4 regions of the Salmonella sp. A1325 genome follow, and region 4 is predicted to be linked to each of the others. Evidence: predicted binding sites of a transcription regulator. Region 4 holds the regulator's gene; each other region holds the start of a gene.
What was found. Region 4 encodes LexA, which represses DNA repair genes until DNA is damaged. Its sites were predicted from a motif close to TNCTGTATGTACATACAGNA; they were not measured.

Region 1: sulA (SOS-induced cell division inhibitor SulA) is a predicted target of LexA. The motif match lies at 2,164-2,183, and genes of this name have one in related genera.
Region 2: dinG (ATP-dependent DNA helicase DinG) is a predicted target of LexA. The motif match lies at 1,181-1,200, and genes of this name have one in related genera.
Region 3: uvrB (excinuclease ABC subunit UvrB) is a predicted target of LexA. The motif match lies at 5,663-5,682, and genes of this name have one in related genera.

The regions. Positions count from the first base shown of each region.
Region 1 covers NZ_JAMLWO010000014.1:14,053-21,813, reverse strand. Annotated here, with positions in the region: gene yccS (YccS family putative transporter) at 1-1,396, shown strand, start outside; gene NAZ64_RS20480 (TfoX/Sxy family DNA transformation protein) at 1,383-1,988, opposite strand; gene sulA (SOS-induced cell division inhibitor SulA) at 2,205-2,714, shown strand; gene ompA (porin OmpA) at 3,071-4,123, shown strand; gene matP (macrodomain Ter protein MatP) at 4,195-4,647, opposite strand; gene NAZ64_RS20460 (AAA family ATPase) at 4,833-6,593, shown strand; gene fabA (bifunctional 3-hydroxydecanoyl-ACP dehydratase/trans-2-decenoyl-ACP isomerase) at 6,662-7,180, shown strand; gene rmf (ribosome modulation factor) at 7,281-7,448, opposite strand; gene pqiC (membrane integrity-associated transporter subunit PqiC) at 7,705-7,761, opposite strand, start outside.
Region 2 covers NZ_JAMLWO010000007.1:56,246-64,006, forward strand. Annotated here, with positions in the region: gene rhlE (ATP-dependent RNA helicase RhlE) at 1-1,007, shown strand, start outside; gene dinG (ATP-dependent DNA helicase DinG) at 1,215-3,359, shown strand; gene ybiB (DNA-binding protein YbiB) at 3,389-4,363, shown strand; gene ybiJ (DUF1471 family protein YbiJ) at 4,519-4,779, opposite strand; gene NAZ64_RS14730 (DksA/TraR family C4-type zinc finger protein) at 5,064-5,330, opposite strand; gene rlmF (23S rRNA (adenine(1618)-N(6))-methyltransferase RlmF) at 5,535-6,461, shown strand; gene ybiO (mechanosensitive channel protein) at 6,458-7,761, opposite strand, start outside.
Region 3 covers NZ_JAMLWO010000007.1:29,782-37,542, forward strand. Annotated here, with positions in the region: gene NAZ64_RS14570 (kinase inhibitor) at 1-59, opposite strand, end outside; gene bioA (adenosylmethionine--8-amino-7-oxononanoate transaminase) at 117-1,406, opposite strand; gene bioB (biotin synthase BioB) at 1,493-2,533, shown strand; gene bioF (8-amino-7-oxononanoate synthase) at 2,530-3,687, shown strand; gene bioC (malonyl-ACP O-methyltransferase BioC) at 3,671-4,426, shown strand; gene bioD (dethiobiotin synthase) at 4,419-5,105, shown strand; gene uvrB (excinuclease ABC subunit UvrB) at 5,756-7,761, shown strand, end outside.
Region 4 covers NZ_JAMLWO010000010.1:147,650-155,410, reverse strand. Annotated here, with positions in the region: gene ubiC (chorismate lyase) at 122-619, shown strand; gene ubiA (4-hydroxybenzoate octaprenyltransferase) at 633-1,505, shown strand; gene plsB (glycerol-3-phosphate 1-O-acyltransferase PlsB) at 1,604-4,024, opposite strand; gene NAZ64_RS18190 (diacylglycerol kinase) at 4,195-4,563, shown strand; gene lexA (transcriptional repressor LexA) at 4,672-5,280, shown strand; gene dinF (MATE family efflux transporter DinF) at 5,459-6,784, shown strand; gene NAZ64_RS18175 (hypothetical protein) at 6,781-6,894, shown strand; gene NAZ64_RS18170 (CsbD family protein) at 6,916-7,125, shown strand; gene zur (zinc uptake transcriptional repressor Zur) at 7,225-7,740, opposite strand.

The DNA.
Region 1 (7,761 bases), on a different contig from region 4:
TTCGCATATTCAATACCAGACGCTGCGCGATTATTTTCGCCATAGCGACGTCATGTTCCGCTTTCAGCGTCTGATGTCGATGCAGGCGCAGGCCTGTACGCAGCTGGCGCGCTGTATCTTACTGCGTACGCCGTACCAGCATGATCCGCGTTTTGAACGCGCCTTTACCCACATTGACGCCGCGCTTGAACGTATGCGCGCCAGCGGCGCTTCTTTAGAGCTGTTAAATACGCTTGGGTTCTTATTAACCAACCTACGCGCCATTGATGCGCAACTGGCGACGATCGAGTCGGAGCAGGCCCAGGCAATGCCGCGCAATGAGTCAGAAAACCAGTTGGCTGATGATAGCCTGCACGGGTTTAGCGACATCTGGCTACGTCTGAGCCGTAATTTTACCCCGGAGTCCGCTCTCTTTCGCCATGCGGTACGCATGTCGCTGGTATTGTGCATCGGTTATGCTCTCATCCAAATTACCGGGATGCGCCACGGATACTGGATATTGCTCACCAGCCTGTTTGTTTGCCAGCCTAACTATAACGCGACCCGCCATCGCCTTGCGCTCCGGATTATCGGTACGTTGGTAGGCGTTGCGATCGGCCTGCCGATTTTATGGTTTGTCCCTTCGCTTGAAGGACAGTTAGTTCTGCTGGTGATTACCGGCGTGCTTTTCTTCGCATTCCGTAATGTGCAGTATGCCCATGCGACGATGTTCATCACCCTGCTGGTATTACTCTGCTTTAACCTCCTGGGCGAAGGCTTTGAGGTAGCGTTACCGCGCGTCGTCGACACGTTAATTGGCTGCGCTATCGCCTGGGCTGCGGTCAGCTTTATTTGGCCGGACTGGCGCTTTCGCAACCTTCCCCGGGTACTCCAGCGCGCCACCGATGCTAATTGCCGCTACCTTGATGCGATCCTTGAGCAATATCACCAGGGACGGGATAACCGCCTGGCCTATCGCATTGCCAGACGCGACGCGCACAACCGCGATGCAGAACTGGCATCCGTGGTTTCTAATATGTCGAGCGAACCCGACGTCACGGCCGAAACCCGGGAGGCGGCGTTCAGGCTGCTTTGCCTCAATCACACTTTTACCAGCTATATCTCCGCCCTCGGCGCGCACCGCGAAAAGCTCAGTAATCCGGACGTGTTGGGGCTTCTGGATGACGCGGTCTGCTACGTTGATGATGCGCTTCATCATCAACCTGAAGACGAACAGCGCGTACACCAGGCGCTGGAGGGTTTAAAGCAGCGAGTTCAGTCGCTGGAAACACGTCCGGACAGCAAAGAACCTCTGGTTGTTCAACAAATTGGTTTGCTCATTGCCTTACTGCCCGAGATTGGACGCTTGCAACGGCAAATTTCACCGCCGACTTCTACATTAATTACCCAGCCGTAAGCGAATGAGCCCAGTCGGCAAGCTCCTGGCGACGACTCGCCGGGAGCGCCGCTTCATGTACGCCGACAATTGCGCCTTCCAGGGCATACAAAACTTTCACCGTCAGCAAGGGATTGCTTTGTCGCAACCTTAGCCAGCACATTTTCGCGCCCAGTATGCGTAACATATTTTCGTCCTTTATCCCTGACTCATTGAGCAATGTTTCCAGATGGAAGGTCATATTGGGGAGATCTTTGAGCCTGTGTTGTAAAATACGGCTGTGTTTTTCCTTCATTGCCGCGTCAAGCGAATACTTCGATAAACGTACCAGCTGCTGCTGATCGCGCCACAGGCTTTCATCCACCCGGTAATAGTTGAGCATAACGGGACGTCCACACTTCATAAACATGAGCCAGGCGGGAGGATGCTTCACACAGTAGGGTACGCTTTCTTCACAGGCGCGGAGATAAAGCTCGCCATTAGCCACCATCGCAAAGACGGTATCCTCCACGGTCAGACTATAGCTACCGAATAAAGATCGATACTGGATCGTCCCCAAAGAGGCCAAATATTCTTGCGATTTATAGATCCTGTCATAAGAGAGTGCTCTCATAAAATTCCTTTTAAATCATAAAGTAAAAGAATGATTTGCAGTAACGGATCCGTTAATGACGAAAATAGGCAACTTATACTCCGCGAGCAAGATGATTTTTATTTTTGACGCCACTAAGAATAAAAATTGCGAGACAGTTTCCGAAAATAGAGTTGATCTTTCATCGCCACAGGGGTACTGTATGAATATACAGTAACTCACAGGGCTGGATTGATTATGTACACTTCAGGTTATGCAAATCGTTCTTCGTCATTTCCTACCACTACCCACAACGCTGCGCGCACCGCTACGGAAAATGCCGCGGCAGGACTGGTCAGTGAAGTTGTCTACCACGAAGACCAGCCCATGATGGCGCAACTCCTGCTTTTGCCTTTACTCCGTCAGTTAGGCCAACAATCACGCTGGCAGCTCTGGCTCACGCCGCAGCAAAAGCTCAGCCGTGAATGGGTACAGTCTTCAGGTTTGCCATTAACGAAAGTGATGCAAATTAGCCAGCTTGCGCCTCGTCATACGCTGGAGTCGATGATCCGCGCTTTGCGTACAGGAAATTACAGCGTGGTAATTGGTTGGTTGACTGAAGAACTGACAGAAGAAGAACATGCCAGCCTGGTTGAAGCAGCGAAGGTAGGTAATGCGGTAGGGTTTATCATGCGCCCTGTACGTGCGCACGCTTTACCCAGGAGACAACATTCCGGGCTAAAAATTCACTCTAATTTGTATCATTAAGTAAAATTAGGATTTATCCTGGACTTTTTTTTACGCGAACGCATCTCCTTTGAGTGGTAACGTTTTTTTTGCGAGAAAGCTTGCCAGAAGCGGTTTCCGCAATTTTTGCTGTACGATTTATCATCTGAAACTGTTAAATGATGTGTATATCCAGCATGTTTTTTTCACATGTCTGACGGAGTTCACACTTGTAAGTTTCCAACTACGTTGTAGACTTTACATCGCCAGGGGTGCTCAGCATAAGCCGTAGATATCGGTAGAGTAACTATTGAGCAGATCCCCCGGTGAAGGATTTAACCGTGTTATCTCGTTGGAGATATTCATGGCGTATTTTGGATGATAACGAGGCGCAAAAAATGAAAAAGACAGCTATCGCGATTGCAGTGGCACTGGCTGGTTTCGCTACCGTAGCGCAGGCCGCTCCGAAAGATAACACCTGGTACGCTGGTGCTAAACTGGGCTGGTCTCAGTACCATGACACCGGCTTCATTAACAATGATGGCCCGACTCATGAAAACCAACTGGGCGCAGGTGCTTTTGGTGGTTACCAGGTTAACCCGTACGTTGGCTTTGAAATGGGCTACGACTGGTTAGGCCGTATGCCGTACAAAGGCGACAACATCAATGGCGCTTATAAAGCTCAGGGCGTTCAGTTGACCGCTAAACTGGGTTATCCAATCACTGACGATCTGGACGTTTATACCCGTCTGGGTGGTATGGTATGGCGTGCAGACACCAAGTCTAACGTCCCTGGCGGCGCGTCTACTAAAGACCACGACACCGGCGTTTCCCCGGTATTCGCGGGCGGTATCGAGTATGCCATCACCCCTGAAATCGCAACCCGTCTGGAATACCAGTGGACTAACAACATCGGTGATGCCAACACCATCGGCACCCGTCCGGACAACGGCCTGCTGAGCGTAGGTGTTTCCTACCGTTTCGGCCAGCAAGAAGCTGCTCCGGTAGTAGCTCCGGCACCGGCACCGGCTCCGGAAGTACAGACCAAGCACTTCACTCTGAAGTCTGACGTACTGTTCAACTTCAACAAAGCAACTCTGAAACCAGAAGGCCAGCAGGCTCTGGATCAGCTGTACAGCCAGCTGAGCAACCTGGATCCGAAAGACGGTTCCGTCGTCGTTCTGGGCTTCACTGACCGTATCGGTTCTGACGCTTACAACCAGGGTCTGTCCGAGAAACGTGCTCAGTCTGTTGTTGATTACCTGATCTCCAAAGGTATTCCGTCTGACAAAATCTCCGCACGTGGTATGGGCGAATCTAACCCGGTTACCGGCAACACCTGTGACAACGTGAAACCTCGCGCTGCCCTGATCGATTGCCTGGCTCCGGATCGTCGCGTAGAGATCGAAGTTAAAGGCGTTAAAGACGTGGTAACTCAGCCGCAGGCTTAAGTTTCCGTCTGATAAAAAACCCCGCGTCGCGGGGTTTTTTGCTCTGGTCTGGGTGACAACGCCTTTCAGCGTTACTTCTTGCCTAATAACGCCTGTAAATCCTGCTTTAACGTGGTCATTTGCGTGGCATATTTCTCTTTATGCTCCGCGTCTTCTATCAGTTGCACAATCGTTTCGGATAATGTTTTACCGCGTCGCTGCGCAAGGCCCGCCAGACGCTGCCAGACCATAAACTCTAAATCGATAGATTTTTTGCGCGTATGCTGATGTTCCGCATTGAAGTGTCGTTTGCGTCTTGCCCGAATGGTTTGTTTCATCCGATTAAGCAAGGCAGGATTCATATGCCTGTCTATCCAGACATTTACCCGCACCGGTTCATTTTCGAGGGCCAACAACAAATTGACGGCTTCCTGGGCAGCACTGGCTTCCACGTAGCGGGTGATCAACTCCCCTTCGCGGTGCTTTTTCACCAGATATTTCCATTTCCAACCGCTTTCAAGATTTTCAAGTTGTTGATATTTCATTGTGATCCCAATGTTACCGTGTAACTGTTATCAGAATATCAGTTTTTTAGCCATCTGAAGAAAAGAATCTCGAACCTGTGAATGGTTACACGTCTTCATATTACTTTGCATTCGCTTTCCGCGTGTGCAGCGTGACGGGTTAGGCTATAATCCCCCCTTTTACAACAGACTAAAAAACCTCAACTTTGACCATTACGAAACTTGCATGGCGTGATCTGGTTCCGGATAGCGAAAGCTATCAGGAGATATTTGCACAGCCACACGCGACTGATGAAAACGACACCTTACTCAGTGATACTCAGCCACGGCTGCAATTTGCGCTTGAGCAACTTATTCAGCCGTGGAGCTCATCCTCTTTTATGCTGACTAAAGCGCCTGAAGAGCAAGAGTATCTCACTTTACTTTCAGATGCCGTCCGCGCTCTGCAAACCGATGCCGGACAATTAACCGGCGGACATTATGACGTTTCCGGGCATACTGTTCATTACCGCGCCGCGCAGAATGCGCAAGACAACTTTGCCACCGTCACACAAGTCGTCAGCGCGGACTGGGTCGAAGCCGAACAGCTCTTTGGTTGCCTGCGGCAGTATAACGGCGACATTACCCTGCAGCCGGGACTGGTTCATCAGGCGAACGGCGGCGTGCTGATTATTTCTTTACGAACCCTTCTGGCGCAGCCGTTGCTATGGATGCGTCTGAAAGCCATCGTTAGCCGCGAGCGTTTTGACTGGGTGGCGTTTGACGAGTCGCGTCCATTACCGGTCTCCGTGCCATCAATGCCGCTCAAACTGAAGGTGATTCTGGTTGGCGAACGTGAATCACTGGCTGATTTTCAGGAAATGGAACCGGAGCTCGCGGAACAGGCTATCTACAGTGAATTTGAAGACAATTTACAGATAGCGGACGCAGAAGCTATGACCCTGTGGTGTCAATGGGTGACGCGTATCGCTTTACGCGATAATTTGCCCCCTCCGGCACCGGACGCCTGGCCCGTCCTGATACGCGAGGCTGTGCGCTATACCGGCGAACAGGATACGCTGCCTCTTTGCCCACTGTGGATAGCCCGCCAGTTTAAGGAGGCGTCGCCTTTATGCGAAGGCGATACCTGCGGCGCAGAAGCGCTCAGCCTGATGCTTGCCCGACGCGAATGGCGAGAAGGCTTTCTGGCGGAGCGGATGCAGGATGAGATTCTGCAAGAGCAGATCCTGATTGAAACCGAAGGCGAACGTGTTGGACAAATCAATGCGCTTTCCGTCATTGAGTTTCCCGGACATCCACGCGCCTTTGGCGAACCGTCGCGAATTAGCTGTGTTGTGCATATCGGCGATGGCGAATTTAACGATATTGAGCGCAAGGCCGAACTTGGCGGAAATATCCACGCTAAGGGAATGATGATTATGCAGGCCTTCCTGATGTCGGAGTTGCAGCTGGAGCAACAAATTCCCTTCTCTGCCTCGTTAACCTTTGAGCAGTCCTACAGCGAAGTGGATGGCGATAGCGCCTCTATGGCGGAATTATGTGCGCTCATCAGCGCGCTGGCCAATGTGCCAGTGAATCAAAACATTGCGATTACCGGCTCGGTCGATCAGTTTGGTCGCGCTCAACCGGTGGGTGGGCTAAACGAAAAAATTGAAGGTTTCTTCGCCATCTGCGAGCAGCGGGAATTAAACGGTAAACAGGGCGTGATTATCCCTGCCGCCAATGTCCGCCATCTCAGTCTTAAATCTGAACTGCTGCAAGCGGTTAAAGAAGAGAAGTTCACTATCTGGGCGGTAGACGACGTGACCGACGCCTTACCGCTACTGTTAAATCTGGTGTGGGATGGCGAAGGTCAAACGACGTTGATGCAGACTATCCAGGAGCGTATCGCGCAGGCGACGCAACAGGAAGGCCGTCATCGTTTCCCGTGGCCATTACGTTGGCTGAACGCTTTTATTCCGAACTGATCGGACTTGTTCAGCGTACACGTGTTAGCTATCCTGCGTGCTTCAATAAAATAAGGTTTACATAAAACATGGTAGATAAACGCGAATCCTATACAAAAGAAGACCTTCTTGCCTCTGGTCGTGGTGAACTGTTTGGCGCTAAAGGGCCGCAACTCCCTGCGCCGAACATGCTGATGATGGACCGCGTCGTTAAGATGACCGAAACGGGCGGCAATTTCGACAAAGGCTATGTCGAAGCCGAGCTGGATATCAATCCTGATCTATGGTTCTTCGGATGCCACTTTATCGGCGATCCGGTGATGCCCGGTTGCCTGGGTCTGGATGCTATGTGGCAATTGGTAGGATTCTACCTGGGCTGGTTGGGCGGCGAAGGCAAAGGCCGCGCTCTGGGCGTGGGCGAAGTGAAATTTACCGGTCAGGTTCTGCCGACAGCCAGGAAAGTCACCTATCGCATTCATTTCAAACGTATCGTAAACCGTCGCCTGATCATGGGCCTGGCGGACGGTGAGGTTCTGGTGGATGGTCGTCTAATCTATACCGCACACGATTTGAAAGTCGGTTTGTTCCAGGATACTTCCGCGTTCTAAGTGTTGAATTGATATTCCGCGCTATCGGTATCATGCTTGCAAAGCCAATAAAGGCGAAACCTCCGCACTGCGGAGGTTTCTTTTTTCTAAAGAGACAGAATCAGGCCATTACCGCCCTGTCCTCCATGGCTTGTCGCCAACCTCCCAACCAGTATGACCGTTGATTCAGCGTCTGATAGGGACACATTTCTTTTGATCGTCCGGCGATGCCGGCCTGATATCCGCGTTGATGTGCCCGTTCCAGGCGATCTCGTTTTTGTCTCTTCATGCCTCGTTTCCCTCATATTTGTATCTGGTGGAAAAGAAAACAGTGATTACAAAATGTGCAATCACACTACACGAATACCTCTAAATGGATCGCCCGTCAATGCGCAAAATTCACACCAATGTCATATTTGTGAGCTATACGGTAAATCATTTGTACAAAAAATGTGAGCCATAACAACTATTTTTCCGGCGTCAAAAATAAAAAAAACCGCCTCAGGCGCACGACCTGAAGCGGTTAAATTTACATTACTTTTATCTCAGGGAAGGCGCTTTATCTCATCTGCGATAGCGGCTGCTTCCTGACTCCATGCGCT
Region 2 (7,761 bases), on a different contig from region 4:
TGATGAAACTGCGCGGCGGCGTGGATGTGCTGGTGGCGACGCCGGGACGTCTGCTCGACCTGGAACATCAAAATGCCGTGAAGCTGGATCAGATTGAGATTCTGGTACTGGATGAAGCCGACCGTATGCTGGATATGGGCTTCATTCACGACATTCGTCGCGTGCTGGCGAAACTGCCGGCGAAGCGTCAGAATCTGCTGTTCTCCGCCACGTTCTCCGACGACATCAAAGCGCTCGCCGAAAAGCTGTTGCGCAACCCGCTGGAAATCGAAGTGGCGCGACGCAACACGGCCTCAGAGCAGGTGACGCAGCACGTGCACTTTGTCGATAAAAAACGCAAACGTGAACTGTTGTCGCAGATGATTGGCCAGGGCAACTGGCAGCAGGTGTTGGTCTTCACCCGCACCAAGCATGGCGCGAACCATCTGGCGGAACAGCTTAATAAAGACGGTATTCGCAGCGCGGCGATCCACGGTAATAAATCGCAGGGCGCACGTACCCGCGCGCTGGCCGATTTTAAATCCGGCGATATTCGCGTGCTGGTAGCGACGGATATTGCGGCGCGTGGTCTGGATATTGAAGAGCTGCCGCACGTGGTCAACTATGAACTGCCGAACGTGCCGGAAGATTATGTACACCGTATTGGCCGTACCGGTCGCGCGGCGGCAACTGGCGAGGCGCTGTCGCTGGTCTGTGTTGACGAGCATAAACTGTTGCGTGATATCGAAAAATTGCTGAAAAAAGAGATCCCACGCATTACGACGCCGGGCTATGAGCCGGACCCGTCGATTAAAGCGGAGCCGATTCAGAATGGCCGTCAGCAGCGCGGCGGCGGCGGTCGTGGACGCGGACAAAATCAGGGGGGAGCGGGGCGCAGTCAGCAGCCGCGACGTCAGGATAGCGGGGCGGCGAAGGCGAAACCAAAACCGCGCACAGGCGAGGGGAAACCCGCTGGCGACAAAGCACGTCCGCCGCGTCGCCCGCGCAGAATCACGCCTGCTCAGTAAATTTTATCCGGCAACATGCCCGGTAGCGCGACGCTTACCGGGCCTACGGACTATGCAAATACGTAGGCCGGATAAGGTGCTTGCACCGCCATCCGGCAAAATACACATCGCGTTGCGAGCCGCCTTCCAGAACCGGTAAAAAAGGTACTTCCCGCCCCTGAAATATGACACAATAGTGGCTGTTTATACAGTACTTCAGGTTTTCTCATGGCATTGACCGCTGCGCTGAAAGCGCAAATCGCCGCCTGGTATAAGGCGCTTCAGGACCAGATTCCCGACTTTATTCCCCGTGCGCCGCAGCGGCAGATGATTGCTGACGTCGCCAGAACGCTGGCCGGGGAAGAAGGGAGACATCTGGCTATTGAAGCGCCGACCGGCGTCGGGAAAACCCTCTCCTATCTTATTCCCGGTATCGCCATTGCCCGGGAAGAGCAAAAAACACTGGTGGTCAGTACCGCTAACGTGGCGTTACAGGATCAGATCTTTAGCAAAGATTTGCCGCTGCTACGAAAAATCATCCCCGATCTGCGCTTTACCGCTGCCTTTGGCCGCGGGCGTTACGTGTGTCCGCGAAACCTGGCGGCGCTCGCCAGTAGCGAGCCTACGCAGCAGGATCTGCTCGCCTTTCTTGATGACGAACTGACGCCTAACAACCAGGAAGAGCAAAAGCGCTGCGCCAGGCTGAAAGGGGATCTTGACGGTTACAAATGGGATGGTCTGCGGGATCATACCGACATTGCTATTGACGACGATCTGTGGCGGCGATTAAGTACCGATAAAGCCAGTTGTCTGAACCGCAACTGTCACTATTACCGCGAATGTCCATTCTTTGTCGCCCGACGTGAAATACAGGAAGCGGAAGTCGTGGTGGCGAATCACGCGCTGGTAATGGCGGCGATGGAAAGTGAAGCCGTACTGCCGGAACCAAAGCATCTGCTGTTGGTACTGGATGAAGGTCATCATCTGCCCGATGTCGCTCGCGATGCGCTGGAGATGAGCGCGGAAATTACCGCCTCCTGGTATCGCTTGCAACTGGATCTGTTCAGCAAACTGGTGGCGACCTGCATGGAGCAATTTCGCCCTAAGACCACGCCGCCGTTAGCGAATCCTGAGCGACTTAACGCCCATTGCGAGGAGGTATACGAACTGATCGCCTCGCTCAATGCCATTCTTAATCTGTATATGCCCGCAGCGCAGGAGGCGGAGCACCGTTTTGCAATGGGCGAGTTGCCTGATGAGGTCATGGAAATCTGCCAGCGACTGGCGAAGCTGACCGAGACGCTGCGTGGGCTGGCGGAATCCTTTCTCAACGATCTCAGCGAAAAAACCGGGTCGCACGATATTGTGCGTTTGCATCGGGTGATTTTACAGATGAACCGGGCGCTGGGAATGTTCGAGGCGCAAAGTAAATTATGGCGGCTGGCTTCGATGGCGCAGTCTTCAGGCGCGCCGGTGTCCAAATGGGCGACGCGTGAAATACGCGAAGGGCAACTCCACGTCTGGTTCCATTGTGTCGGTATCCGCGTCAGCGATCAGCTGGAAAGATTGTTATGGCGCAGCGTACCGCACATTATTGTCACCTCGGCGACACTGCGCTCGCTCAATAGCTTTTCGCGCCTGCAGGAAATGAGCGGCTTAAAAGAAAAAGCCGGCGACCGCTTTGTGGCGCTGGATTCGCCGTTTAATCATGTGGAACAGGGGAAACTGGTGATTCCTCAAATGCGCTACGAACCCACCATTGATAACGAAGAGCAGCATATTGCCGAAATGGCAGCCTATTTTCGAGAGCAACTGGAGAGCAAAAAACATCATGGTATGCTGGTACTGTTCGCCAGCGGGCGGGCGATGCAGCGTTTTCTGGAGCATGTCGCTGATGTGCGCTTACTCCTCCTGGTCCAGGGCGACCAGCCGCGTTACCGGCTGGTGGAGCTACACCGTAAACGGGTGGAGAGCGGCGAACGCAGCGTGCTGGTTGGGCTTCAGTCTTTTGCCGAAGGGCTGGATCTTAAAGGCGAGCTGCTGACGCAGGTCCATATCCATAAAATTGCCTTCCCGCCGATCGACAGCCCGGTCGTGATCACCGAAGGCGAATGGCTAAAAAGCCTGAATCGTTATCCGTTTGAGGTACAAAGCTTACCAAGCGCGTCTTTTAATTTAATTCAGCAGGTAGGGCGATTGATCCGTAGCCACGCCTGTCGGGGAGAAGTGGTCATTTATGATAAGCGGTTGTTGACCAAAAACTACGGACAGCGTTTACTGAATGCCTTACCTGTTTTTCCGATAGAGCAGCCTGCCGTGCCAGACGTTATAGTAAAACCAAAAGCAAAACCTGCACGCCGCCGACGGCGTTAATGCTGTGAGCACACTTCAAGGAGCTTTCAATGGATTATCGCAAGATCATCAAAGAGATCGGGCGAGGTAAAAATCACGCCCGCGATCTGGATCTGGATACCGCGCGCGGTTTGTATACCCGAATGCTGAATGGCGACGTCCCCGACCTGGAGATGGGCAGTATATTGATGGCGCTGCGTATTAAAGGCGAAGGCGAAGCCGAAATGCTGGGCTTTTATGAAGCCATGCAGAATCATACCATCAAACTGACACCGCCCGCAGATAGGCCGTTGCCGGTCGTTATTCCCAGCTATAACGGCGCGCGTAAACAGGCGAATTTAACGCCGTTGCTGGCTATCCTGCTGCATAAATTGGGCTTTCCAGTTGTAGTACACGGCGTCAGTGAAGATCCGACCCGCGTACTGACGGAAACAATATTTGAGCTGATGGGGATTGTCCCCACCCTACACGGCGGACAAGCGCAGGCCAAACTGGACGGGCACCAGCCGGTGTTTATCCCGGTGAGCGCGCTCTGCCCGCCGCTGGAAAAACAACTGGCGATGCGCTGGCGGATGGGCGTGCGCAACAGCGCGCATTCACTGGCCAAGCTGGCGACGCCATTTGCTGAGGATGCCGCGCTGCGTTTATCAAGCGTTTCTCACCCTGAATATGTCCCGCGTGTGGCGACCTTTTTTAGCCGCATCGGCGGGCGGGCTTTGCTGATGCATGGTACCGAAGGCGAAGTCTATGCCAACCCGCAACGCTGTCCGCAAATCAGCCTGATTGATAGCCGTGGCGTGCAGGTACTGCATGAGCGTCAGAGCGACACGCACGACGAGCCGCTTTCACTGCCTGCGACTAAAGATCCTGAAATCACCGCGCGCTGGATTGAGCGCTGCCTTGCCGGCCGCGAGCCGGTGCCGCAATCATTAAAAACGCAAATGGCCTGTTGTCTGGTTGCGACGGGAGAGGCAGCGACGTTAGAAGACGGGCTTGCGCGAGTCGAACAGGCTTTTAGCGAATAAAAAAAGCCCGTCCAGTGACGAACGGGCAAATAAGGGTAACAAACAGGGTTAATGAGGGTTGGAGCAGTGGGTCTGTTGGCAAACAGACGAGGGTAATACCCGTCAGAATTCAAACAACAGCGATGTTACAGCCTGAAATCTGGCGGGCAGGTAAATTATTTATAAATCACCGCAGTGCCGCTCATTTTGTCATTACCTACGGCGGAGGTGATGTTATAAGCGCTTGCGCCAGCAGCGGCGGCTTTTTCAGCCAGTTTAGCTTCCAGGCCATCCAGCGTGGTGGCGCCATCGGCAGACACTACGCCGATTTTATGCAAGTTTTGCGTCTGAGACGCGCTAACCGGTTCTGCGGCAAAAGCGCCAAAAGAAAGGGTGGAAAGCGCGATGGCTGCAACAGCATATTTAATGGTTTTCATGATTAATCTCTCGCAGGTTATTCTGTTTATGGGACGATGTTCCGTCGATGTGATGAGTATCACGGTTTTTTGCGAAAGATAAAATCGAATAGAATTGACGGCCTTGCTCAAAAATTTTGAATGACAAATAACCTATTGATTATTAATTAATTCAACGGTGGAATTTACCGTTCTTGTCATCTGGCTTTACAGAGTCGAGGTTAACGGCACATTCTGCGACGCAGAACGCTAAAAAGCATGAGCGTAAAGGAATGGATGATACTGGCGGTTTCGGTAAAGAAAAGTCAGCGTAACTGGCTGTCTTTTGAACCTCTGCGATTATATCCTGAAAATGTTGCGTTATGTAAATCTTTCTCCTGTTGGCAGGATATGCATAACCGAACGCCCGGTACGGCTTTACGCCGCGCTTCAGGGATAGGGTCGCCGCAAGATTCGCATTCATCGCGACTTTCGCCGTGAGGAAGTTCGCCGCGAGCGCGGGCAACGGCATCTTCAATGGTATTGTTGATTTGTTCATTCACTGCGTCGTCATTTGCCCAGCCGGATGCCATCACGCTCTCCTGATTTTAGGGTACCTGAGGTTAAGTGTAGCGCCGTCAGGTGAAAAAATCGCATCGCGCGATCTTTTCAGACCATGAGCAGAACCAATGTCATTCAGATATCCGATCAAACGAGCGAGGCAGGGAATTCGCGGTGGTATATTTACCCCGTGGCGTTATACGGGTATCTTACGCCGCTGCTAAAAGGAGAATGCCATGTCCGCCCAGAAACCGGGGTTACACCCGCGCAACCGCCACCAACACCGTTATGATCTCGCCGCACTGTGTCAGACCACGCCGGAATTGACGTCCTTTCTTATCCGCACGCCCGCAGGTGAACAGAGCGTTGATTTTGCTAATCCGCAAGCGGTAAAAGCGCTCAATAAGGCGTTGCTGGCGCATTTTTATGCCGTCACACACTGGGACATTCCGCCAGGGTTTTTATGTCCGCCGGTGCCTGGTCGTGCGGATTATATCCATCATCTGGCGGATCTGCTTGGCGAAACAACAGGGAGTATTCCGGCGCAGGCAACTATTCTGGACGTGGGCGTGGGCGCCAATTGTATTTATCCGCTTATCGGCGTCCATGAATATGGCTGGCGATTTACCGGTAGTGAAGTCAGCGACGCAGCGATGTCCAGCGCGCAGGCTATCATTCAGGCTAATACGGGGTTAAGCCGCGCCATTCGTCTGCGTCGGCAAAAAGATTCGGCGGCCATTTTTACCGGTATTATTCATAAAAATGAATTTTATGACGCAACGCTTTGTAACCCGCCTTTTCACGACTCCGCCGCCGCAGCCCGCGCGGGCAGCGAGCGTAAGCGCCGCAATTTGGGGCAGAATAAAGATGATGCGCTGAACTTTGGCGGTCAACAGCAGGAGCTATGGTGCGAAGGCGGCGAAGTCGCCTTTATTAAAAAAATGATTGCTGAAAGCCAAACCTTCCGCCGTCAGGTGTTGTGGTTTACGACGTTGGTGTCGCGCGGCGAGAATTTACCGCCGCTTTACCGGGCGTTGACGGAGGCTGGCGCGGTGAAAGTGGTGAAAAAAGAGATGGCCCAGGGGCAAAAGCAAAGCCGCTTTATTGCCTGGACCTTTATGGATGACGACCAGCGTCGCCGTTTTATCACCCGTAAACGCTAAATCGTCGGTTCGCGCGGCGGCAGTGAATCAGGCGACGGGCCGCCGGCGGAGGCGGGCAGAACCTGATACGTTTGCACCGGCGCGCGCACATTGGCCAGATCAAAATGCTTTTTCACCTGGCTATCAAGGGCAAAACGCACCGTCCACTGCTTGAGCGGTAGGGTGGTGAACGATACGCGTAAAGTAAACGCCGTGTTCGTTAAACCGACAATACCGGCGAATGTGGGTTCGCCGATAATCAGCCCGCGAATATCCTCCGTCTCCATCAGCGCCGTTACCGCGTCTTTCAGCGCCTGATTCGCTTTATCCGCATCCTCATGGCGATCCACGTCATAGTTGGCGACAACTGAGCCGATACCGCGCACAAAGTTGGCGAAAGTGGTGATCGAGGACCACGGGATAATATGGTATGCCCCGGTATCCTGCCGCACGCCGACGGAACGAATCGACATTCTTTCGACCGTCCCCGTCAGCGGGCCTATGGTGACTAAGTCGCCGGTATTCATCCCGTTTTCAAACTGAATAAAGACGCCGGTAATAATATCTTTCACCAGGGTTTGCGAACCGAAAGAGATAGCCAGACCTAACGCCCCCGCGCCAGCCAGCAATGGCGCGATATTGACGCCGATTTCCGATAACACGATCATGATGGTTATGGTACTGATAATCACTGCCAGCGCATTGCGGAACAGCGTCAGCAGCGTGCGCGTGCGGGCGCTGGGTAGCGGGCGACCATGAATATCGGAGGCCAGGCGATTCTCAATCAGACTGGCGAGAATCGTCCATCCCACGGCGGAGAAGAATAAGATTAACGCGATACGGATGAGGATATCGACCATCTTTTCCCCCGCGCCATAATGTAGCCAGTGCCAGAAATCGAATAATCCCCAGGCGTTGAGCAACAGCATAACGGCGACGCAGACGGTCAAAAAGCGTGCGACTTTTAGTGCCGAGGAGAGCCAGCCGTTAAGCCGCTTTTGTAATTCCGGGTAATTGCGCTGCGTATGGGGCGACAGGGTGATGGTTTTCGCTATCCAGCGGGTAAACATACCGGAGATAAACGCGGCGATGCCAATAATCGCCAGACTGCGCACGGTCGCGCCCATCATAAACTTCAGGCTATTGCCTGGGTCGAATAACGAGAAGAAAAACAGCACGATAAAGTAAGCGCTGGCCAGCCAGTGCCACACCAGCGCAAAGGCGCGGATAAACAGGCTAAAAAAGGCTAATGATCGTTCCGCCAGACTTAATAAATGTTGCGTAATCTCCGCTTTGTTTTTAAAGATCAGGTACAGCGCCC
Region 3 (7,761 bases), on a different contig from region 4:
AAAACGTGGCGATGAGGAAGTTTATCTCCATCGCGCAAATCGTTGCTGATAAGTTTCATGCGTTCTCCTTTTGACTCACCAGAAGTGTAGCCAGAAGCAGCATCGCTTACCGCTGATTAATGGCTAAAAAATGTTTCATTGTGTGCCGCGTCATTGACCGCCTGGGTCAAACGGCGCAGTTGATCCGGACGAATAATGTAGGGCGGCATCAGGTAGATTAGCTTGCCGAACGGCCTGATCCAGACGCCTTGCCCGACGAAGAAGCGTTGAAGCGCCGCCATATTGACCGGATGCGTGGTTTCAACCACCCCAATCGCACCCAACACCCGCACATCCGCCACCCAGGGAGAACTTTGCGCGGGAGCTAACTCAGCGCGTAACTGAGACTCGATAGACGCCACCTGCTGACGCCATTCGCCGCTTTCCAGCAGCGTCAGGCTGGCGCAGGCGACGGCGCAGGCCAGCGGATTCCCCATAAACGTCGGGCCATGCATAAAACACCCCGCCTCGCCGTTGCTAATAGTCTCTGCAACCTGGCGTGTCGTGAGCGTTGCCGAGAGGGTCATGGTGCCGCCGGTTAAGGCTTTGCCGAGACACAGAATATCCGGCGCGATCCCGGCGTGCTCGCAGGCGAACAGTTTGCCGGTACGGCCAAATCCGGTGGCTATTTCATCGGCAATCAGCAGAATGCCTTCGCGATCGCACATGTTACGAATACGCCTGAGCCATTGTGGATGATATATGCGCATCCCGCCCGCGCCCTGAACGATAGGTTCCAGAATCACGGCGGCTATTTCATGGCGATGCGCGGCCATCAGGCGGGCAAATGGCGCGATGTCGCTTTCATCCCATTCGCCATCCATCCGGCTTTGCGGCGCCGGCGCGAACAGATTCTCCGGCAGATAGCCTTTCCACAAGCTGTGCATGGAGTTATCCGGATCGCACACCGACATCGCGCCGAACGTGTCGCCATGATAACCGTGGCGAAACGTCAGAAAACGCTGACGCGATTCGCCGCGCGCCTGCCAGTATTGCAGCGCCATCTTCATGGCCACTTCTACCGACACCGAACCAGAGTCGGCCAGAAAGACACACTCCAGCGGCTCAGGCGTTATCGCGACCAGCTTACGGCACAGATTCACCGCAGGTTGATGGGTTATGCCGCCGAACATGACATGCGACATGGCGTCAATTTGCGCTTTCATCGCCGCGTTCAATTGCGGGTGGTTATAACCATGAATGGCCGCCCACCACGAGGACATCCCCTCAATCAGGCGTTCGCCCGAGGCGAGAACCAACTCGCAGCCTTCGGCCCGCTCAACGGGATATACCGGCAGCGGCGAGGTCATGGAAGTGTAAGGATGCCAAATATGGCGTTTATCGAAGGCCAGATCGTCCGTTGTCATAATCGACTTGTAAACCAAATTAAAAAGATTTAGGTTTACGAGTCTACACCATATCAAAAACAAACAACATATTTTGGAGAAGCCCGATGGCTCGCCACCCACGCTGGACACTGTCGCAAGTAACCGAATTATTTGAAAAACCACTGCTGGAATTGCTGTTTGAAGCGCAGCAAATTCATCGCCAGCATTTCGATCCGCAGCAGGTACAGGTTAGTACGCTGCTGTCGATCAAAACCGGCGCCTGCCCGGAGGATTGTAAATACTGCCCGCAGAGCTCGCGCTATAAAACCGGGCTGGAAGCCGAGCGTTTAATGGAAGTGGAGCAGGTACTGGACTCCGCCCGTAAAGCGAAAAACGCCGGTTCGACCCGCTTCTGTATGGGGGCGGCCTGGAAGAATCCGCATGAACGCGATATGCCTTATCTGGAGAAGATTGTACAGGGCGTCAAAGCGATGGGGCTGGAAACCTGTATGACGCTCGGCATGTTGAACGAGAGCCAGGCGCAGCGTCTGGCTAACGCCGGGCTGGATTACTACAACCACAACCTCGATACCTCGCCGGAGTTTTACGGCAATATCATCACTACCCGTACCTATCAGGAGCGCCTCGACACGCTGGAAAAAGTCCGTGAAGCAGGGATTAAAGTGTGCTCCGGCGGCATTGTGGGTCTGGGCGAAACGGTTACCGATCGCGCCGGACTGTTGTTGCAGTTGGCGAACCTGCCGACGCCGCCGGAAAGCGTGCCAATTAACATGCTGGTGAAGGTGAAAGGCACGCCGCTTGCGGATAACGATGACGTGGATGCGTTTGATTTTATTCGTACTATCGCCGTAGCGCGCATCATGATGCCGACCTCATACGTGCGTCTTTCCGCAGGACGTGAACAGATGAACGAGCAGACCCAGGCGATGTGCTTTATGGCCGGGGCGAACTCGATTTTCTATGGCTGCAAATTGTTAACTACGCCAAATCCGGCAGAGGACAAGGATCTGCAGTTATTCCGTAAGCTGGGGCTGAATCCGCAGCAGACCAGGGTGCTGGCGGGCGATAACGAGCAGCAGCAACGTCTGGAGCAGACGCTGATGACGCCTGACACCGATGATTATTACAACGCGGCAGCCTTATGAGTTGGCAACAACGCGTCGACGATGCGCTGACGGCGCGTCGGGCGACGGATACATTGCGCCGCCGCTATGTGGTGTCGCAGGGCGCCGGACGCTGGCTGGTAGCGAACGGGCGACAGTATCTTAACTTCTCCAGCAATGATTACCTCGGCTTAAGTCAACACCCGCAGATTATTCGCGCCTGGCAACAGGCAGCGACGCGTTTTGGCGTCGGCAGCGGCGGGTCGGGTCATATCAGCGGTTATTCCGTGGCGCACCAGGCGTTAGAGGAGGAACTGGCGCAATGGTTAGGATATTCGCGCGCGCTACTGTTTATCTCTGGCTTTGCGGCGAATCAGGCGGTCATTACCGCCTTAATGAAAAAAAATGACGGGATTGTGGCCGACAGGTTGAGTCATGCTTCCCTGCTGGAGGCCGCCAATCTGAGTCCGGCGCAGCTTCGCCGCTTTATCCATAACGATACGCAGCATCTGTCGCGTTTACTGCAATCGCCCTGCGTGGGCCAGCAACTGGTGGTGACAGAAGGTGTATTCAGCATGGACGGCGACAGCGCGCCGCTGGCGGAAATCCAGCACATTGCCCGCAGGCATCATGCCTGGCTGTTGGTTGATGATGCGCACGGCATCGGCGTGACTGGCGATGAGGGGCGGGGCACCTGCTGGCAACGGGGGGTGAAGCCTGAGTTGCTGGTGGTGACTTTCGGTAAGGGGTTTGGCGTCAGCGGCGCAGCGGTGCTCTGCTCGGAAAGCGTCGCGGATTATTTGCTGCAATTCGCCCGTCATCTGGTTTACAGCACCAGTATGCCGCCCGCCCAGGCGCAGGCGTTAAGCGCCTCGTTGGCGGTGATCCGTAGCGATGAAGGTCGTGAACGGCGCGAAAAACTCGCCGCTCTGGTTCAGCGCTTTCGGGCCGGCGTTAACGCGTCCCGATTTACGCTACTGAATGCCCATAGCGCCATCCAGCCGTTAATCGTGGGCGATAACAGCCGTGCATTGCGCCTGGCGGAGGCGCTGCGTCAACAAGGATGCTGGGCGACGGCGATTCGTCCGCCGACGGTGCCTGTCGGCACGGCGCGCCTGCGCTTAACGTTAACGCAGGCGCATGAAGCGTGCGATATAGACCGTCTGCTGGAGGTGCTGCATGGCGCAGGTGAATAAGCAGGCTATTGCGGCGGCGTTTGGCCGGGCCGCATCGCAATATGAACAGCACGCCTCTTTGCAGCAACACAGCGCGGATGCGCTGCTGACGCTGTTGGCAGGCCGCCAGTTTGCCAGTGTGTTGGACGCAGGCTGCGGCCCTGGACGTATGAGTCGTTACTGGCGAGAGCGGGGGAGCGAAGTGACCGCCCTGGATCTTTCGCTGCCGATGCTGCAACAGGCGCGCGATCGTCAGGCGGCGCATCACTATTTGCTGGCGGATATCGAAGCGATTCCCCATGACGCCGAAGTTTTTGACCTGGCCTGGAGCAACCTGGCGGTCCAGTGGTGCGGCGATTTACGTGATGCGTTGAGCGAGTTGTATCGGGTTGTACGGCCCGGCGGCGTGGTGGCGTTTACCACCTTGTGCCAGGGGGCGTTGCCGGAGCTGCGTCAGGCATGGCAGGCCGTCGATAATCGCGCTCACGCGAATAGCTTTTTGCCGGAAGAGGCCATTGACCACGCGCTGCGCGGCTGGCGGGCGTCTCGTCATACTCAGGCGATGACATTGTGGTTTGAGGATGCCCTGAGTGCGATGCGCTCGCTTAAAGGCATTGGCGCCACCCATCTTCATGAAGGGCGGGAGTCGGATGTATTAACCCGCGCCCGGCTTAGACAGATTCAGTTGGCATGGCCGCAGCGGCAGGGGAAATATCCGCTGACGTACCATCTTTTTATGGGAGTGATTGAACGTGACTAAACGCTATTTTGTCACCGGTACTGATACTGAAGTCGGTAAAACGGTCGCCAGTTGCGCCTTATTGCAGGCCGCAACGCAGTTAGGTTATCAAACCGTAGGCTATAAGCCCGTCGCTTCCGGCAGCGAAATGACAACCGACGGGCTACGCAATAGCGATGCGTTGGCCTTGCAGCGTAACAGCAGCCTGCCGCAACCTTATTCCGCTATCAATCCTTATACTTTTGCCGAGCCTACCTCTCCCCACATCGTTAGCGCCGACGAAGGCCGGGCGATAGACGCGGCGGTATTATCACGCGGATTGCGAACGCTGGAGTCGCAGGCAGACTGGGTGTTGACAGAAGGGGCGGGCGGCTGGTTTACGCCGCTCTCTGCCACGCTGACGTTTGCCGACTGGGTACAGACGGAGCAGCTGCCGGTGATTCTGGTTGTTGGCGTCAAGCTGGGCTGTATTAATCACGCCATGCTGACGGCGCTGGCGGTAGAACAGGCCGGATTACCACTTGTCGGATGGATAGCCAACGACATACAGCCGCCGGGCGCGCGTCATGGTGAATATCTCGCGACGCTTCGCCGCGTCATACCGGCCCCGCTGTTAGGGGAAATCCCGTGGCTGGGCATTTCTCCATCGCAGGCGGCGACAGGACAGTATCTGGACCTCAGCCCCCTGGAACGCGCCTGACCGTGCTTAAAAATCGCCTTCTTGCAGGATCTGACGATCCTGCTGTTCTTTCGCCAGACCCTCCTGACGTCGCCATGCTAAAAATGTGCAAAATGTGAGCGTCTACGCCTCAATTTTTCCCTTCTCGTTAGCCAATAATCTGCCAAAAATAGCGATAATTTTTTTTTATCGCCCGGCGAAAACGTCAAGGGCTGATTTTGCCAGGCGGCAGGGGATACGGGCTGGAAGCAGTTATCCACTATTCCTGTGGATAACCTTGTGTATTAGAGTTAGAAAACACAACGTAAGCGAGAGGCGACGCGGCCTGCGACTAAATTGGCGCGAAAGACGGCTTGAGAAAATATCCCTTTTTAGACAGCAAGTTATATAAAATCAATGGTTGTAAAGGAAGGGGGATACGTTGACATAAAACTTTCATCATCCGACTTGACAAATGTTAAAAAAGACTCTGGTCTGGGGATAACCAGCACACTGCTGGAATTTTACCCCGCGACTGTCTATGTTTTACCTCTAAATAGCGTGGGATATCTGCCGATAGCCATTATATACTGAAGTGTTACTGTTTTTTCATCCAGTATTTTTTATTGGCAATATTCACCGTCGAGAGTAAAATTACACCCCTGCCCGCTCACTCCTTCAGGTAGCCGCTCATGAGTAAACCGTTCAAACTGAATTCCGCTTTTAAACCTTCTGGCGATCAGCCGGACGCTATACGTCGTCTGGAAGAGGGGCTGGAGGACGGGCTGGCGCATCAGACGTTATTGGGCGTGACCGGCTCCGGGAAGACATTCACCATTGCCAACGTCATTGCGGACTTGCAGCGGCCAACGATGGTGCTTGCGCCCAATAAAACCCTGGCGGCACAGCTCTACGGCGAAATGAAAGAGTTTTTCCCGGAAAACGCGGTGGAGTATTTCGTCTCCTACTATGACTACTATCAGCCGGAAGCGTATGTGCCAAGTTCGGATACGTTTATCGAAAAAGACGCTTCGGTAAACGAACATATTGAGCAAATGCGGTTGTCGGCAACGAAAGCGTTGCTTGAGCGACGCGATGTCGTGGTGGTGGCTTCCGTGTCCGCGATTTACGGTCTGGGCGATCCGGATCTCTACCTGAAAATGATGCTGCATCTGACGGTGGGAATGCTGATTGACCAGCGCGCGATTTTGCGTCGGCTGGCGGAATTGCAATACACCCGTAACGATCAAGCTTTTCAGCGTGGTACCTTTCGCGTGCGCGGCGAAGTGATCGACATCTTCCCGGCTGAATCTGACGACATCGCGCTACGCGTTGAGCTGTTTGATGAAGAAGTGGAACGCCTGTCGCTATTCGACCCGTTAACCGGGCAGGTAGAGTCAACGGTGCCACGTTATACTATCTATCCCAAAACGCACTACGTGACGCCGCGCGAGCGTATTCTGCAGGCGATGGAAGAGATAAAAGATGAGCTGGCGGACAGGCGTAAAGTCTTGCTGGCAAATAATAAGCTGCTTGAAGAGCAGCGATTAAGCCAGCGCACGCAGTTCGATTTAGAGATGATGAACGAGCTGGGCTACTGCTCAGGCATTGAAAACTATTCCCGCTTTCTGTCGGGCCGCGGGCCGGGCGAACCGCCGCCAACCTTGTTCGATTATCTGCCCGCCGACGGACTGCTGGTGGTGGATGAGTCTCATGTCACCATCCCGCAGATAGGCGGCATGTACCGCGGCGACCGGGCGCGCAAAGAGACGCTGGTCGAGTATGGCTTCCGTCTGCCTTCGGCGCTGGATAACCGTCCGCTGAAGTTTGAGGAGTTTGAAGCCTTAGCGCCGCAAACTATCTATGTTTCCGCCACGCCCGGCAACTATGAGCTGGAAAAATCTGGTGATGAGGTGGTGGATCAGGTCGTGCGACCGACCGGGCTGCTGGACCCGATTATTGAAGTGCGTCCGGTGGCGACCCAGGTGGACGATCTGCTGTCCGAAATTCGTCAGCGTGCGGCCATTAATGAGCGTGTCCTTGTCACTACGCTCACCAAACGGATGGCGGAAGATTTGACCGAATATCTGGAAGAGCACGGCGAGCGCGTGCGTTACCTGCACTCAGATATTGATACCGTGGAGCGCATGGAAATCATCCGCGATTTGCGTCTGGGCGAGTTTGACGTTCTGGTGGGGATTAACCTGCTGCGCGAAGGGCTGGATATGCCGGAAGTCTCGCTGGTGGCGATTCTGGACGCCGATAAAGAGGGCTTCCTGCGCTCCGAGCGCTCCCTGATTCAGACCATAGGACGCGCGGCGCGTAACGTTAACGGTAAAGCGATTCTGTATGGCGATAAAATCACGCCGTCGATGGCGAAGGCGATTGGCGAAACCGAGCGACGTCGCGAGAAGCAGCAGAAGTACAACGAAGAGCACGGTATCACTCCGCAGGGGCTGAACAAAAAAGTGGTCGACATCCTGGCGCTGGGGCAGAACATTGCGAAAACCAAAGCGAAGGGGAAAGGCAAGGGCCGTTCTACGGCAAAAGCCGGAATTGTCGAACTGGATATGACGCCGAAAGCGTTGCAGCAGAAAATTCATGAACTGGAAGGGCAAATGATGCAGCACGCGCAAAATCTGGAGTTTGAAGAAGCCGCGCAAATTCGCGACCAGTTGCACCAGTTACGCGAGTTGTT
Region 4 (7,761 bases):
TATCATTTCATGCGAATTGTTATTTTTTTGTTGCGCAACAGATCACTTAATTGTGATTGCGCCCCCCGTAATGTCTTTTCTGAGATACAATGACTTTAGGTTATGAATCGGAGAGTAAGGCATGTCACACCCTGCGTTAACGCAACTGCGTGCGCTGCGCTATTTTGATGCGATTCCTGCGCTTGAACCCCATTTGCTGGATTGGCTGTTGCTGGAAGATTCTATGACTAAACGTTTTGAGCAACTGGGAAAGCGGGTAAGCGTGACGCTGATTCGGGAAGCGTTTGTCGGCCAAAGCGAGGTCGAGGAAGCGTCAGGTTTACTGCCATCCGAATCCCGTTACTGGTTACGTGAGATACTGCTTTGCGCTGACGGCGAGCCCTGGCTTGCCGGACGTACCGTGGTACCGGAATCCACGCTGTGCGGACCTGAACAGGTCTTACAACATCTGGGTAAAACCCCGCTTGGACGTTATCTATTTACATCATCGACACTGACCCGCGATTTTATTGAAATTGGACGCGATGCAACGCTATGGGGGCGCCGCTCTCGACTGCGGTTGAGCGGAAAGCCACTGTTGCTTACCGAGCTTTTTTTACCTGCATCGCCGCTGTACTGAGAGGAAGATAAAGATGGAGTGGAGTCTGACGCAGAGTAAGCTGCTGGCGTTTCACCGTTTGATGCGTACAGATAAGCCTATTGGCGCGTTGCTGCTGCTCTGGCCGACGCTTTGGGCGCTATGGGTGGCGACGCCGGGTATGCCTCAGCTGTGGATTTTGGCAGTTTTTGTCGCTGGCGTGTGGTTAATGCGCGCGGCGGGCTGCGTGGTGAATGATTACGCCGATCGTAAATTTGACGGACATGTAAAACGTACGGTCAACCGGCCTTTACCCAGCGGCGCCGTGACAGAGAAAGAAGCGCGCAACCTGTTTGTGGTACTGGTGCTGCTGGCGTTTTTGTTGGTGCTGACGCTGAACGCCATGACGATTCTGCTTTCCGTGGCGGCGCTGGCGTTGGCCTGGGTTTATCCCTTTATGAAACGCTACACCCACCTGCCGCAGGTCGTGCTGGGGGCCGCTTTCGGCTGGTCAATCCCCATGGCGTTCGCCGCGGTGAGCGAATCCCTGCCGTTGAGCTGCTGGCTGATGTTCCTCGCCAATATTCTCTGGGCGGTGGCTTACGATACGCAATATGCGATGGTCGACAGAGATGATGATATCAAGATAGGCATTAAATCGACGGCGATCCTGTTTGGTCGTTATGACACATTGATTATCGGGATTCTGCAGCTTGGCGTCATGGCGTTAATGGCGCTGATCGGCTGGTTGAATGGTCTGGGATGGGGATATTACTGGTCTGTGCTGGTGGCGGGCGCGCTGTTTGTCTACCAGCAAAAACTGATTGCGAACCGTGAACGTGAAGCCTGCTTTAAAGCCTTTATGAACAATAACTACGTTGGCCTGGTGCTATTTTTAGGGCTGGCGATGAGTTACTGGCACTTCTGATGTCATGCCGGGCGGACCCGGCCTACAAAGCCAAAATTTTCAATACGTCATATCAGTTGCCCGATAAGCTTACGCCATCGGGCATTTCAGGCACTGGCTTACTCGCCCTGCGTCGCGCTTTCAATCGTCAGACGGACATCAGAGGTAATCAGATCGGCAAGCATCTGATATATCTTCATCGTTTCTGCCGGTTCGGCATCGCCCGTATCACTGATATAACCCTCATCCCGTAGCGTCAACACGAGTGAACTGAACACCGCTTTGTCGAAAAACTCCGGCGCGTTAATACCGTGCAGGACAGACAGACGTTGCGCCACGGTACGGCTTTCTTTCTCCAGCGTACTGCGGTTGATGGACGGATTGGCGCTCAACAGCCAGAACGTAATGGCATAACGCTGTAGCGTTTCACGCGCGCCTGCCGCCAGCAGCTGCAGCGTACGGGAATGCGCCGGGTTGATATGCAGTTCATCATCCTGCAGGGTGATTAGCCCCTGACGCTGCATTTCACTGGCCAGAGCGTCAATGACCGAGGCTAACTCCTCGCGCTCCCAGCGCAGGAACAGCTCCGCTTTTAACATCGGATAGAGCGCTTCAACATGCTGCTGCAACGCATCACGCGAAATGCGACGATGCTGGGTGATAATCGCCGCCATCAGCGAAGGCATAATCAACATATGCGCGATATTGTTACGATAATAGGTCATCAACACCGCCTGCTCGCGCGGCAGGATGATGATATCGCCAATGGTGTCTTTCTCGACCTCAAACTTATTCATCTGCAGCGCGTGAGCGATGAGCTCGCCAGTGCTGGCGGCAGGAACGGTTGAGTCTGTGGAATAAGGGACATTGCGCATCAGATCGAGATAGCAATCAAGCTGCTCGGTGAGCTGCTCGCGGGTGAGCGAGCGCTGACGCGACGCTAACAGTGCGGTACAACACAGGTTCATCGCGTTTGCCGCGCCAGCGTTGTTAATACGCACCATCAGATCGGCGGCGATACTATTTACCGTCGGCGTCAGCCAGGCTGGGCGTATGGCCTCTATAGGGTCGATAGATTCGCGCCACTCCGGCACATGCTGGTTCAGGTACGTCATGAGCGGCATCGGTTCGCCAAAGTTAACGTAGCCCTGACCCAGATTGCGCAGCTTGCTCAAGCCTTTCAGCATCTGCGGCAGACTCTCTTTCTCTTTTGTCGCGCCGCGCAGCTCTTTCGCATAGGTGCCCACTTCCATGACGTGCTCATAGCCGATGTAAATAGGCACTAACGTAATTGGACGGGTACCGCCGCGCAGCATCGCCTGGATAGTCATCGACAGGGTGCCGGTTTTCGGGTCTAACAAACGTCCGGTACGCGAACGTCCTCCTTCGACAAAATACTCAACCGAGTAGCCGCGGCTGAACAGCTCGCCCAGATATTCGCGAAAGACGGTGGAATAGAGTTTATTCCCCTTAAAGGTACGACGAATAAAGAACGCGCCCAGACGACGGAAAATCGGGCCAGCGGGCCAGAAATTAAGGTTAATACCGGCGGCAATGTGCGGCGGAACCAGTCCCTGATGGTACAGCACATAAGAAAGGAGCAAGTAGTCCATATGGCTGCGGTGACAGGGTACATAGACGATTTCATGGCCGTCGTGCGCCAGTTGGCGTACGCGCTCGGCGTTATGCACGTTAATCCCCTGGTAAAGTCGGTTCCAGGTAAACCCCAAAATCCTGTCGGTCAAACGAATCATCTCGTAAGAGAAGTTCGCCGCGATCTCTTCCATCAGCGCAATGGCGTTTTGCTGCGCTTTTTCATGAGAGATTTTCTTACTGCGCGCTTCGTCTTCTACCGCGCGGGCGATCGCTTTCGAGGCCAGCAGTTTGTTAAACAGATCCTGACGGGCGGGCAGGCGTGGGCCAACCGCCGCCAGGCGCTGGCGAGCAAAGTGCATACGCGCCACGCGAGCCAGCTTCTGTGCGATGATTTTATCGGTGCCGTGTTCATCAGCCATGCGACGCAATGAGACGGACGGCGAGAATCGGACAAAGCTATCGCGGCCTAGCCAGGAGATGGCAAAGAATTTCTGTACGCCGTTCAGCATGCGTAAAGGCGGGTTCTCTTCTCCCTTTTCACGACCCGGCGCGCGGCCAAACATCACGGAAACGGGCACCATCTGCACGTCCAAAGCCGGATTACTCCGATGCAGATCGAGATAATCGTGAAAAAGTTTCACCGACTCTTCTTTTGGCGTGTAATAGGTAAAGACACGCGGTCCGCCGTGAATAAATACATAGCGTGGCAGCAGCGCGCCGTCGATCTCCAGCGGCTCCAGCGGATCCGGGAGATCGTGCGCCAGACATTGCGCCCGCAGCGTCAGTAAGTCCGCTTTTGAGTTGTATGGCAAGACATACATAATGGGGCGAGAAGTATCGAGCCCCAATTCCTGGGCGGGTTCCGCCGGAATAGACTTGCTTTTTACCAGTATGCTTAATGGTAAATTCAGTAATTTGTAGTAAATTCGTGGCCAGCCGGACATAAACGATGTAAAGCCTCTGGTTAATAATGCAAATGCGGTGCAAGGATATCAGAAAGTTTAGCGAATTTCTGTTGTATCCCGTCATACTTCGCGCTGCGTTACGGCAGTCCGAATCGTGCAGGGCAACCGTATAATGTCATTGACGTTAATAATGTAAAAAGGTTCTTTTGATGGCCAATAATACCACTGGATTCACCAGAATTATCAAAGCGGCAGGATATTCCTGGAAAGGATTTCGCGCCGCATGGACTCACGAAGCGGCGTTTCGCCAGGAAAGTATCGCGGTATTGCTGGGCGTCATCATCGCCTGCTGGCTGGATGTGGATGCGATTACCCGTGTGTTATTGATAGGTTCCGTTTTACTTATCATGATTGTTGAAATCCTCAACAGCGCTATTGAAGCGGTCGTGGACCGCATCGGTTCTGAATACCATGAGCTTTCCGGCCGTGCGAAAGATATGGGATCGGCTGCGGTGCTACTGTCTATTTTCGTTGCCCTGATGACCTGGGGCATCCTGTTATGGTCACATTTTCGATAAAGGTTCCAAATTTTATAAATCTCTTGTTTTTTGCGCCGTTTGTGGTTCCAAAATCACCTTTAACTGTATATACTCACAGCATGACTGTATATACACCCAGGGGGCGGAATGAAAGCGTTAACGGCCAGGCAACAAGAGGTGTTTGATCTCATCCGGGATCACATCAGCCAGACAGGTATGCCACCGACGCGTGCGGAAATCGCGCAGCGTTTGGGGTTCCGTTCCCCAAACGCGGCGGAAGAACATCTTAAAGCGCTGGCGCGCAAAGGGGTGCTTGAAATCGTTTCCGGCGCATCGCGAGGTATCCGTCTGTTACAGGAAGAAGAGGACGGATTACCGCTTGTCGGGCGTGTCGCGGCGGGTGAACCGCTTCTGGCGCAGCAGCATATTGAAGGCCATTACCAGGTCGATCCTTCGCTGTTCAAACCCAGCGCCGATTTCCTGCTGCGCGTGAGCGGTATGTCGATGAAAGACATCGGTATTATGGATGGGGATTTGCTGGCGGTACATAAAACGCAGGACGTCCGTAATGGCCAGGTGGTTGTCGCTCGCATTGATGATGAAGTGACAGTAAAACGCCTGAAAAAGCAGGGCAATAAAGTGGAGCTGCTGCCGGAAAACAGCGAGTTTACACCGATAGTGGTGGATCTGCGCGAACAAAGCTTTACGATTGAAGGGCTGGCGGTAGGCGTCATTCGCAACGGGGAATGGTTGTAATCTCTTTTTAATCTCCTTGTAAGCCGTCATCCGGCAATCGTGCAGCCTGATGGCGCTGCGCTTATCAGGCCTACGGGAATGCAGTTCCTGAGATGATTAATTTGTAGGCCGGATAAGGCGTTACGTCGCCATCCGGCAATGCGCTCGTTTCGTTTAACTCCTTGTCAGGCTTTTCTCCATGCCGCTTTTTACCTCCTCTGATAAAGCTCTCTGGCGTCTCGCGCTGCCGATGATTTTTTCTAACATCACCGTCCCCTTACTGGGGCTGGTCGATACGGCGGTGATTGGTCATCTGGACAGCCCGGTTTTCCTGGGCGGCGTGGCGGTGGGCGCGACTGCCACCAGCTTTCTTTTCATGCTGCTGCTATTTCTACGTATGAGCACCACCGGACTAACGGCGCAGGCATTTGGCGCCAAAAATCCGCAGGCGTTAGCCCGGGCGCTCATTCAACCGTTATTGCTGGCGCTGGGCACTGGCGTGATGATTGTGCTATTTCGCACGCCGCTTATCGAGCTGGCTTTACATATTGTCGGCGGGAACGACGCTGTCCTGGTGCAGGCGAGACGCTTCCTTGAAATTCGTTGGCTAAGCGCTCCCGCGTCACTGGCGAATCTGGTGCTGCTCGGGTGGCTGTTAGGCGTTCAGTATGCGCGGGCGCCGGTTATCTTGTTGGTCGTGGGCAATATCCTCAACATCGCGCTCGACCTGTGGCTGGTGATGGGACTTCATATGAACGTGCAGGGCGCCGCCCTGGCGACGGTCATCGCAGAATATGCCACGTTACTGATCGGCCTCATGATGGTACGTAAAGTTCTCCATCTCCGCGGTGTGTCGCTGGATATGCTAAAACAGGCCTGGCGCGGCAACGTGCGCCGCCTTTTAGCGCTCAATCGCGATATCATGCTGCGCTCATTGCTCCTTCAGCTTTGTTTTGGCGCAATCACGGTGTCAGGCGCGCGGCTGGGCAGCGATATTATCGCGGTAAATGCAGTCCTGATGACCTTACTCACCTTTACGGCCTATGCGCTGGACGGTTTTGCTTATGCGGTGGAGGCGCACTCCGGTCAGGCTTACGGCGCGCGTGACGGTAGCAAGCTACTGGACGTCTGGCGAGCGGCGTGTCGTCAGTCGGGAATTGTGGCCTTGTTGTTTTCCACAGTCTATGCCCTGGCAGGCGAACATTTTGTCGCGTTACTGACCTCATTGCCGCAAATACAGCTACTGGCGGATCGGTATCTTATCTGGCAGGTGGTATTACCGCTGGTGGGCGTATGGTGCTATCTGCTCGACGGTATGTTTATTGGCGCGACGCGCGCCGCCGAAATGCGCAATAGCATGGCAGTCGCCGCGGGAGGATTTGCGCTGACGCTCTTCGCCCTGCCGGTATTAGGAAATCATGGTTTATGGCTGGCATTAACCGTGTTCCTGGCGCTTCGCGGTCTGTCGTTGAGCCTTATCTGGCGTCGTCACTGGCGCGAGGGTACATGGTTTGCCAGATCGTGACGGTTAAAAATTCTGAATATAAAACCGAAGGCCGAATTCCTGCCTACAATTATTATCACGTCCAGCAGAAATTGCAGAGCATTTGGGCGAATAACACCTGCTATTCCTAACCGAATGATGAGGACAAGATGATGAATAAAGACGAAGCCGGCGGTAACTGGAAACAGTTTAAAGGTAAAATGAAAGAACAATGGGGCAAACTGACCGATGACGATATGACCGTTATCGAAGGTAAACGCGACCAACTGGTAGGTAAAATCCAGGAGCGTTACGGTTACCAGAAAGATCAGGCGGAAAAAGAGGTTGTTGACTGGGAAACCCGTAACAACTATCGCTGGTAATACGTTTTCCCCTACCAGGAGTACATGGATGTGCTTCCCACTGTTTGCTTATGAATGCGGGCGTGCCCCTCTCTACTGCCGCCCGTTTTTCCGTTCAGGCTAACGCGGTTTTTTCTTCACCAGCACCGAGTGATCGTGACCACAGTCGCCCGGATGGCGACACGCTTCTACTTCTACGCACGCAGGGCACAGACCGTGCGCCTCAATAACGTTATGTCGTAGCGCAAATCCCATTTTAGCCGCCAGCGTATGCATGATGTCTTCCACGCCCTCGGCACACTCTTCCTTCACCACGCCACAACGATCGCAGATAAACATGGCCGAGCTGTGCGTCGGCTGGTCGAACAGGTGGCAAACCACATAACTATTGGTGGATTCCACTTTATGGACAAAACCCTGTTCGAGCAAAAAATCCAGCGCGCGGTAAATGGTGGGCGGTTTGGCCTGTGGTTCCGTTTCGCGCAGCAAATCGAGCAAATCGTATGCGCTGATGGCACCCTGTTGCAGACTCATCAGGCGCAGCACTTCGAGGCGCTGAGGCGTCAGGCGCACGTTGCGCTGCGCGCAGAGTTTTTCAGCTTGCGCCAGTAACTCTTGCGTTGTGGTCTTTTCCATGTAGCACCTCGAATGGCATGA